3 regions of the Streptomyces sp. NPDC046862 genome follow, and region 1 is predicted to be linked to each of the others. Evidence: riboswitches for the same ligand, from Rfam matches in the RefSeq annotation. Region 1 holds a riboswitch; each other region holds the start of a gene.

The links. Region 1 has a riboswitch for cyclic di-AMP ahead of AB0959_RS11900 (M23 family metallopeptidase). Riboswitches for the same ligand answer to the same signal wherever they lie in the genome.
Region 2: it holds a riboswitch for cyclic di-AMP, as region 1 does, so the genes downstream of both, AB0959_RS28230 (transglycosylase family protein) here and AB0959_RS11900 (M23 family metallopeptidase) in region 1, are expected to answer to the same signal.
Region 3: it holds a riboswitch for cyclic di-AMP, as region 1 does, so the genes downstream of both, AB0959_RS47450 (M23 family metallopeptidase) here and AB0959_RS11900 (M23 family metallopeptidase) in region 1, are expected to answer to the same signal.

What each region holds. Positions count from the first base shown of each region.
Region 1 is NZ_JBEYXP010000008.1:260,511-263,774, reverse strand. Features, by position in the region: gene AB0959_RS11905 (aldo/keto reductase) at 1-310, opposite strand, end outside; gene AB0959_RS11900 (M23 family metallopeptidase) at 424-1,470, opposite strand; cyclic di-AMP (ydaO/yuaA leader) riboswitch at 1,482-1,639, opposite strand; gene ribA (GTP cyclohydrolase II) at 1,935-2,612, opposite strand; gene AB0959_RS11890 (MarR family transcriptional regulator) at 2,773-3,264, opposite strand, start outside.
Region 2 is NZ_JBEYXP010000027.1:105,029-108,292, forward strand. Features, by position in the region: gene eno (phosphopyruvate hydratase) at 1-697, opposite strand, end outside; gene AB0959_RS28230 (transglycosylase family protein) at 1,013-1,720, opposite strand; cyclic di-AMP (ydaO/yuaA leader) riboswitch at 1,725-1,921, opposite strand; partial or broken gene AB0959_RS28235 (transglycosylase family protein) at 2,104-3,084, opposite strand.
Region 3 is NZ_JBEYXP010000073.1:26,892-30,155, forward strand. Features, by position in the region: gene AB0959_RS47440 (HPr family phosphocarrier protein) at 1-143, shown strand, start outside; partial or broken gene AB0959_RS47445 (GntR family transcriptional regulator) at 290-1,005, opposite strand; gene AB0959_RS47450 (M23 family metallopeptidase) at 1,243-2,013, opposite strand; cyclic di-AMP (ydaO/yuaA leader) riboswitch at 2,026-2,191, opposite strand; gene AB0959_RS47455 (pitrilysin family protein) at 2,459-3,264, opposite strand, start outside.

The DNA of each region.
Region 1 (3,264 bases):
TGATGTTGGCGGCCGTGAGGCCCTGGTAGTCGGGGTGCTGGCTGACCTTCGTGGCGATCACGACGTCGGAGCGGTTGCCGCGCGCCTTGGCCCACTTGCCGATGATGGTCTCGGACTCGCCGCCCTGGTTGCCCTCGATCCAGGCCGAGTAGGAGTCGGCGGTGTCGATGAAGTTGCCGCCGGCGGCCGTGTACGCGTCGAGAACGGCGAAGGACTGGGCCTCGTCGGCCGTCCAGCCGAAGACGTTGCCGCCGAGGGAGAGCGGGAAGACCTCGAGACCGGATGAGCCGAGCTTGCGAAGAGAAGTCATGCTCTATGACAACGCCCTGACCGGACGCGCGAATTCCGCACGTCCGGCCAAGGGTTCGTAAATCCGGGAGGGGATCACCTCACCTGCTCCCGGAAGACCTCAGGGGTTGAACCTCAGGGGTTGATCCCCTTGCTCTGCAGCCAGGCCATCGGGTCGATGCCGGTGGCGCTGCCGCCGGGGTGGACCTCCAGGTGGAGATGGGCGCCCGTGACGTTGCCGGTGGCGCCGACGCGGCCGATGACGTCGCCGCTCGCGACCTTCTGGCCGACGCTGACGCTGATGGACGACTGGTGGGCGAACCAGAGTTCGGTGCCGTCGTCGAGGGTGAGGATGGTGCGGTAGCCGTACGAACCGCTCCAGCCGGCCTCGGTGATGGTGCCGTTGTGGATCGCCTTGATCGGGGTACCCGTGGGGGCGGCGAAGTCGAGGCCGGTGTGCTGGCCGGAGGACCAGTACGCGCCGGACTGACCGAAGGTGGAGGTGATCGTGTACGAGGACGTCGGCAGCGTGAACTGCTTGGCGAGCTCGGCGACGCGCTCGGCCTCGGCCTTCTTCTCCGCCTCCTCCTCCGCCTTCTTCTTCGCGGCGGCGGCCTTGGCCTCGGCCTCCTCACGCTCCTTGGCGGCGGCCTCGGCGGCCTTCTTCGCGGCGGCGGACTCGGCGGCGAGCGCGGCGGCCCGGTCGACCGCGTCCTGCTGCGACTCGGCCTGCTGCATGATGCGGGCGCGCAGCGCCTCACCGGCGTTGCCGGCGCCCTGCTCGGCGTCGGCGCCGGTCATGCCCGCGTTGCTGAGCGGGGTGGAGGAGCCCGCGGGCTCGTCCTCGGAGTCGAAGACCGAGCCGACGTTGGGCATGTCGGGCATCGAGATGGACACCGGCGGCTTGCCGGTCTGCGCGGTGGCCATGCCGCCCGCGCCGACGGCGGCTATGACGCCGACACCCAGAACGGTGGAGCTCCGGGCGAGACCGCCGCGGGCGAGTCCGCTCTTCTTGGCGACCCGGTGCCGGCCGCGAACGGGGCGGATGGACTCCTCTGTGGGGTTCCACTCCTGCCAGGGACCCTCGTCCTCGCCGTTGTAGCCGCCGTACCCGAAAGTATCGCTGTCGCCGCGTTGGCCCGGCATGGGTGGGGCTTCGGTCGCAGACCGGTTGGACGCCACGTGGGCGTACTCCTTTCCTTCCTTCTCGCCTACCGGGTTAGCTGACGGGTTCGGAGCAGGAAGGTCTCCTACGCGCGTAAACCGACCGTGCTTCCACGGCGGCTTCCGCGTGATTCACCCCTGGGTGGTGGTTCCCCGGTTCCCTTGCGGGATTCGGCGCGTGCGCACGGAGCCGCCTCTTGTGACGGCTGGGACGACCGCGCTGCGTTATCGAACGTTAATAGACGCGCGGGCCGTATTCCAAGCGGTTCTGGATGATCGTTCAGGCTTCTGGGCTGGACTTTCGGGTCAAGGCAGGCCTAAATCGGGCGAGTTACCCCTGTCTCAGGAGTCACAGGCATCCTGACGGTGCGTCAGTTGTTATGCGCAGAGGGGTTGTCCGAACACGCTCAGTGACAGCAGTTATGAGGAAGTCGTGAACGATCACCAGCTGCGAAGGGGCCGATGAAGAGGGCCGGCAGACGTCAGCCCGCGGAGAGCTCCGCCAGGTCCCCCAGGTCCCCCCGCTCCCCCAGGCCCCCCAGGTCCGCGAGCGGCAGCGTGTGCTGGGTCTGGAGGACCTTCGCGCGCAGGTAACGGACGTTGTGGGCGGTGGTGAAGACGCCCGTGGGAACGCGGGTGCGGACCTTGACCCCGAGGTCGCGCAGCTGCTGCGCCTTGTCGGGGTTGTTGGAGAGCAGGTCCAGGGTGTCGATGCCGAGGGCTCCGAGCATCTGTGCGGCGGCGGTGTAGTCGCGGGCGTCCTCGGGGAGGCCGAGCGCGGCGTTGGCCGCGTACGTGTCGAGGCCCTGGTCCTGCAAGGCGTACGCGTCGAGCTTGTTGTAGAGGCCGATGCCCCGGCCCTCCTGGCGGAGGTAGAGGAGGACGCCACCGCGGTCGGCGATCTGCTCCACCGCCTCGCGCAGCTGCGGGCCGCAGTCGCAGCGGGCCGATCCGAAGACGTCGCCGGTCAGGCACTCGGAGTGCAGGCGGACCAGCGGGGTGGTGCCGGGCGCGGGCTCTCCGAGGACGACGGCCACGTGCTCCTGACCGTCGGTGAGACCGTGGAAGGTGACCAGTTCGGCATCGACGCCGTAGCCGTCCTGGAAGCGCAGCGGGACCCGGACGCGGGAGCGGGTGGTGGCGGTGGGCTGGTCGGGCATGCGGGCCTCCGGTCCAGGTGCGGGTGCAGGTCGGCCGGTATGCTTCAGTTTTGAAGCACATCGCCCACAGGGACTCTAGCCCTGCTTCAAACTTCAAGCAACCCTGACGGCGGGCGCCGCATTCCCACTGCCGCCGAAATTACTGCCCTCTCCCGGCGGGCTAGCCCGAAGAGCAGGAGCGGCGGCGCCATGGAAGGTCGTCGGAGGTGACCGCCTCGGCACCGTCGCCCTGGAGCGCCTCCGTGATGCCCGTACAGATGCGCTCCAGCTGTTCCACCTGCTCCGGGCCGAGGTGGTCGAAGACCGCCCTGCGGACCATCTCGACGTGGCCCGGTGCCGTACGCTCCAGCAGGGCCATCCCCTCGTCCGTGAGCACCGCCACACTGCCCCGCTTGTCCGACGCGCACCCCTCCCGCCGCAGCGCGCCGTCCTTCTCCAGCCGCGCCACGACGTACGTCAGCCGGCTGCGCGTGATCTTCAGGGACTCGGCGAGGTCGGTCATCCGCATACTGCGGTCCGGCGCCTCGGAGAGGCCGGCCAGTACGGAGTAGTACAGGTGCGACATGCCGGCCTCCTGCTGGAGCTGCCGGTCGAGCGCGTCCTCCAGGAGCAGCGAGGCCGCGATGTACGCGCGCCAGGCACGCTGTTCCTC
Region 2 (3,264 bases), on a different contig from region 1:
GGGTGTAGCCGGCCTCCTTGATCGCCTCGAGGATGAGGTCGAGGGCCTCGCGGTTGGAGCCGAGGTTCGGGGCGAAGCCGCCCTCGTCGCCGAGGCCGGTGGCCAGGCCCTTGCTCTTCAGGACCTTCTTCAGGGTGTGGTACACCTCGGCGCCCCAGCGCAGGGCCTCGGAGAAGGTCTCCGCGCCGATCGGGGCGATCATGAACTCCTGGATGTCCACGTTGGAGTCGGCGTGCGAGCCGCCGTTCAGGATGTTCATCATCGGCACCGGCAGCAGGTGCGCGTTCGGGCCGCCCAGGTAGCGGAAGAGGGGGAGGTCGGACGCCTCGGAGGCGGCGTGGGCGACGGCGAGGGAGACGCCGAGGATGGCGTTGGCGCCGAGGGAGCCCTTGTTGTCGGTGGCGTCCAGGTCGAACATCGCCTGGTCGATCAGGCGCTGCTCGGTGGCGTCGTAGCCGACGAGCTCCGGGCCGATCTGCTCGATGACGGCGAGGACGGCCTTCTCGACACCCTTGCCGAGGTAGCGGTTCGAGTCGCCGTCGCGGAGCTCGATGGCCTCGAAGGCGCCCGTGGAGGCGCCGGACGGGACGGCGGCACGACCGGTGCTGCCGTCGTCGAGGCCGACCTCGACCTCGACCGTGGGGTTGCCTCGGGAGTCCAGGATTTCCCGGGCTACGACGACGTCGATGGACGGCACGAGCATCTCCTTCTGGGATGTGACGCGGTTACGCGGGCCGTGGCCCTGCGGGATGAGCCTAACCGTCTCCAGGGGATCGGCCAGTCTCCCGCCCACCCCGTGGACCAAACCGAGAGTAAATTGTTCCTGAACTGAACAAAAAGCCCCTGCCAAGGAGCGCCGCGAGAGGCACAAAAAAGCCCCGCCCCGGTGCGTACGGGGGAACACGCACCGGGGCGGGGAGCCCGTGGGGACGGGGGGCGGCCCTCACGAGACCTCCACTGTGGAGGACACGGATGTGCGGGCCCTGTGGTTCAGCCGGGAACCGCCCTGATGTCAGCTCAGGTGCAGCTGCTGGCCGGGGAAGATGAAGTCGGCGTCGTCGATGATGTCCTTGTTCAGCTGGAAGAGCTTGTGCCAGCCGCCCTTGACCTTCTTCTTCTCGGCGATGCTGCTGAGGGTGTCACCCTTGACGACCTTGTACTCGCCGTCGCCCTTCTTGACCTTCTTGCCGGTCGGGGTCTTGACGGTGGCCCGCTCCTGGGAACGCGAGGCGCGCTGCTCCTGGGCACCGGAGCTCTGGGTGCTCTGCTCGGAGGAGCCGGAGTTCGCGGAGGAGCCGGACGAGCCCGAGTTCGAGGAGGACGAGGAGGCCGCCCCACCGTCGTACGCGGCGCCGGACAGACCCGTGCCGCAGTTCGGCCAGGCGCCCTTGCCCTGGGCCGCGAGGACCTTCTCGGCGACGGCGATCTGCTGGGCCTTGCTGGCCTGGTCGGCGGTGGAGGCGTACTGCGTGCCGCCGTACGCGGCCCAGGTGGAGGCGGAGAACTGCAGACCGCCGTAGTAGCCGTTGCCCGTGTTGATCGACCAGTTGCCGCCGGACTCGCACTGGGCGACCGCGTCCCACTCGGAGGAGGTGGCTGCGGAGGCGGTGCCGGTCGCGAGCAGCGGGGCGGCGATGGCGGCACCGGTGACGCCGGCCATCGCGACGATGCGGGTGGCCTTGGACGGACGACGGTGCTTGCCCTTGCAGGAAGACAACATGAAGTGATCCCCTCACCGACGCCTGCGAGGTGAGCTGTCGGGTTCGGGCCGGTTGAGTTGCCCGGCCGCACGGTCGGCCGCGGACGACGTCCGCTGCCGCTTCCGCACGGCTTCACCCCAAGCCGTTCCCGGTCGTCTCCCAACTCCCGGGCCCGGCGCCTACCTTGGGTCCCCCGCTCCTGCCTACGGCGCTTGACGCGACGACTGTTCCCGTACGGCCGTTGGCAGGATTCGGCGTACCGACCGCAGGGGCCCGCTGTGGCGAGCGATCACGACCGTAAACACGCGATCCGGTGATTTACAAAGACGATCAGGGCTTCTGTGACTCATCTCCCACTGAGATCAAAACGGGCATTCACGGCGAAAGATGGCGCTAACTCTCGCTACTTTTCGCCCGATTCATCACCGAAGCTCAGCCTCTGACCGGGGCATATAAGGCCGGGGTCAGCACCGGCCGCATCCCTGCTCCCGGCGCACAGCTCGCCTCATCCCCCCAGCAGGCCAGGGGAGTCGGCGACGGCCAGGAGGTCACCCTCGGCCCGGGCGAGGTACGGGGCGTACGGGTCCTCCGGCAGATCGGCGTCCCTGACCGAGTCGCCGCCCTGCGAGGCGTGCCGCCCGGTGGAGCCGGCGTCCGCGCCCGTACGGCCGTCAGTGGCACCCTCATCGGCGGTCGCGCCACGGTGACGCCCGGTTCCCGAGGTCTCGTCCTCGGATCCGGACCCAGAGCCGGAACCGGATTCACCCTTCGCCGAAGATCCGCCCTCTTGCCCGGATTTGGCCGATTCATCACCCTTCGCCGCATCCGTGCGCGGGCTGCCGGAGTCCCGGGAGGTGCTCTCGCTGGAGCCATTCAGTCCGCTGTCGGCCTTGGCCGACCCTTCGGAGGTGCCGGAGGACGAAGAACCGGACGAACCGGATGAATCAGATGAACCGGACGAGCCGGTCAACTTGCCCAGCACGCCGGTGTCCACGTCGGCGGAACCGGAGTCCTTGTTGAGTCCGGAGAGGAGCCCGCAGGTGGGCCAGGCGCCCACACCCTCGTCGTCGAGGACCTTCTCGGCGACGGCGATCTGCTGGGAACGGCTGGCCTGGTCGGCGCTGGGCGCGTAGTCGAGGCCGCCGTACTTCTCCCAGTCGTCCTGGGACAACTGCAGCCCGCCGTAGTACCCGTTGCCGGTGTTGGCGCTCCAGGAGCCGCCGCTCTCGCAGTCCGCGACCTTGTCCCAGGTCGTCCCGCTGGCCGCGCTCGCACCGGTCGCGCCGAGGAGCGGGATGGCGATGGCCGAGCCCGTCACTCCGGCCGCGACGAGGAGGGCCGGAGCCTGACGGGGGCGACGGTGACGACCGTTCCCGGAGAGCATGCGGTTGCCTTTCACGCGACAGCAGGGGCCGGCGCGACGCCTGTGGCGAGTCGCCGCGCTGATGCGTGAACGTATCCGCACTCGAACTGTTGTCACAAGTTAATGCAGCGCAGATCACGTGAAGATCACAGAGTTGAGAAAGTGTCACTTCAGGGAGTGGTTCGGCGTATGAGCGGGAAC
Region 3 (3,264 bases), on a different contig from region 1:
CCATGCTGGCGGTGCTGGGCCTCGGCGCCCAGGGCGGCGAGGAGATCGTGCTCGCCTCCGACGCCGAGGGCGCGGACGCCGCGCTCGACCGGCTGGCGAAGCTGGTCGCCGAGGGACTCGAGGAACTTCCCGAGACCGTCTGAGTAACGCGGTAAACCTTCCGGAAGGTAACCCGCGCACACTTCGAAGGGCTCGTCCGAATTATCGGGCGGGCCCTTCTTATTTCCTCTTCACGGGCAGCAGAAATAATCCCCCGCGAATTCCACCTTCTTTGTATACGGCTCTCGTGTTAATGCCGCAGGCTCGCGATGTTTACGGGATGTTGCGAAGTCCTCACACACTCCGAGCCGTCGGCCTGGCCGGGAAACGGTCGGCCTGACCGGGAAATCGCAGCCGGTGCGCGGCGGTCGCGTGTTCGGTGTGCAGGGCCGTGATCGTCCGGGCCCGCTCGCTGTCACCACGCGCGACGGCGTCCACGATGCCGCCGTGCTCGGCCCAGGACTCGACGGGGCTGGAGGGCGCCTCCACCGCGTACATCCAGGCGATCTTGTGGCGCAGCTGGGCGAGCGTCGAGGTCAGCGCGGGGCTGCCGGAGGCCTGGGCGAGCGTCTCGTGGAACCAGCCGCCGAGTGAGCGCAGGTCGTCGCTGCTGCCCCGCCTGGCCCGCTCCTGCCCCAGCCTGACCAGGCCGCGCAGCACCTTCAGGTGGGCCTCGGTACGCCGCTGGGCGGCGCGCGCGGCGCCCAGCGGCTCCAGCAGCATGCGCATCTCCAGCAGGTCGGCGGCCTCCTGCTCGGTCGGCTCCGCGACGCACGCGCCCGCGTGCCGGCGGGTGACCACGAAGCCCTCGGCCTCCAGCGTGCGCAGCGCCTCACGCACGGGGACGCGGCTGACGCCGTACCGGCGGGCGAGGAGTTCCTCGGTGAGCCGGCCGCCGCGCTCGTAGACACCCGCGACGATGTCATCACGGATCGCCGTGCATACCGAGTGTGCCGGAATACGCATGACCCGACCTCCGCCTTAATCCCCGTGAAACGCCTTTGATTGACGTGTGTTCGAGCGACTCTATTGCAGTCGGCCGGAATTTCCGATGCCGGGCCGGAATCCAGGGATATTTTTTGGACAGGAGGTGCGTCACGACAGGAGGTACGTCACGACGGAGGAGGCGTCACGACGACGAAAGCCCCGGCTCGGTGAGCCGGGGCCTCGTGTGACCGTTGTCCGTTGTGCCGTCGCCGTGGGTCAGACGTTCACGCCGTGCGAGCGCAGGTACGCGACGGGGTCGATGTCCGAGCCGTACTCGGGCGACGTGCGGGCCTCGAAGTGCAGGTGCGGGCCCGTGACGTTGCCGGTCGCCCCGGACAGGCCGATCTGCTGGCCGGGGGTGACCGTCTGGCCGACGGAGACACCGATGGACGACAGGTGGCCGTACTGCGTGTACGTGCCGTCGTGCATCTTGATGACGATGTTGTTCCCGTAGGAGCCGCCCCAGCCCGCCTCGACGACGGTGCCGGAGCCGACCGCGTGGACGGCCGTGCCGGAGGATGCGTGGAAGTCGATGCCGGTGTGGCTGCCGGAGGACCAGACGGCTCCGCCGGACTTGTAGCCGGTCGAGACGTACGAGTTGCTGACCGGGGCGACGAAGGTGTTGAGGCGCTTGCGCTCGGCTTCGCGGGCGGCGCGCTCCTTGGCCTCGCGCTCCTTCTTCGCCGCCTCCTCCGCGCGCTGCTTCGCGAGGGCCTCGGCCTTCTTCTGCGCGGCGGCCTCCTGGGCGGCCTGCTGCTGGGCGGCGGCCTGGGCGTCGATCTGCTCGGCCACCGTGTCGCCGATCTCGATCGCCTGGGTGAAGCCGGTCTGTTCGACGGAGTTGTCGGCGGCGAACGCCGGGGCGGACGCGGACAGGGCGCCGAAGACGCCGGTGGTGGTGAGCGCGGCGGCGCCGACGGCCTTCGTGGTCGCGCGCTTCATGCGACTGGGACGACGGTGCTTCCCGGTGGCGCAGGTGTACGCCATGAAGTGGCTGGTCCTTTCCTTCCCTCTCGCCTACCGGGTTAGCTGACGGGTTCGGAGCAAGGAAGGTCTCCTACGGGCCCCCTCCACCTGGTGAAGGGCATCCGATTCACCCCAGGGACTGCGGTGGGTCCCCGGCTCCCCTGGCTCGCGCCGTACGGGGACTCGGCGATGGCTGTCCGGTGCCGCGGGTGCGGCGTAGTGCTGACGAACAGCCGGACCGACGCTAAGTGGGCCCTCTTTGAAATCACAAACGGATCACGGGATTTGTAGCGCATGCCACAGGGCAGACACACAACCTCTCCCGCAATACGGACATCCGGGGGCCCTGGTGACGCTTTCGTCACCAGGGCCCCCGGATGCGGGCGGGCTCCACTCGGTCCGTGTGGCGGTCCGTGAGCCGGCTCGTGGTCGGCCCGTGAATCGGCTCGGGTCGCCCGTCGGCGCTCTACTCGGCGCGTACGACGGAGACTTCGCCGATTCCGAGGGCCCTGACGGGCTCCTCGATCTGCGCCGCGTCGCCGACGAGGACGGTCACCAGGCGGTCCACCGGGAAGGCGTTCACCACGGCCGCGGTGGCCTCCACGGTGCCGGTCGCGGCGAGCTGCCGGTACAGCGTCGCCTGGTAGTCGTCCGGCAGGTGCTGCTCGACCTGGTCGGCGAGGGTGCTCGCGACGGCGGCGGCCGTCTCGTACTTGAGGGGGGCGACCCCGACGAGGTTCTGCACGGCGACGTCGCGCTCGTCGTCCCTCAGGCCCTCGGCGGCGAGGGTCCGCAGCACGGTCCACAGGTCGTCCAGAGCCGGGCCCGTGTTCGGCGTGTCGACGGAGCCGCTGATGGCGAGCATCGCGGCACCCGAGCCGTCGGGCGCCGAGCGCAGCACCTGCCCGAACGCCCGCACACCGTAGGTGTAGCCCTTCTCCTCGCGCAGGACGCGGTCAAGGCGGGAGGTGAGGGTGCCGCCCAGGCAGTAGGTGCCGAGCACCTGGGCCGGCCACACGCGGTCGTGCCGGTCGGCGCCGACGCGGCCGATGAGCAACTGCGTCTGGACGGCGCCGGGACGGTCCACGATGACGACGCGGCCCGTGTCGTCCGCGGTCACCGGAGGCACGGGGCGCGGCTCGGCGGACGAGCCGGTCCAGGCGCCCAGTGTGTCGCCGAGCAGCGTGTCCAGGTCGACGCCGGTGAGGTCTCCGACGACGACCACGGTGGCCGTGGCGGGGCGGACGTGCTTCTCGTAGAAGGCGCGCACGG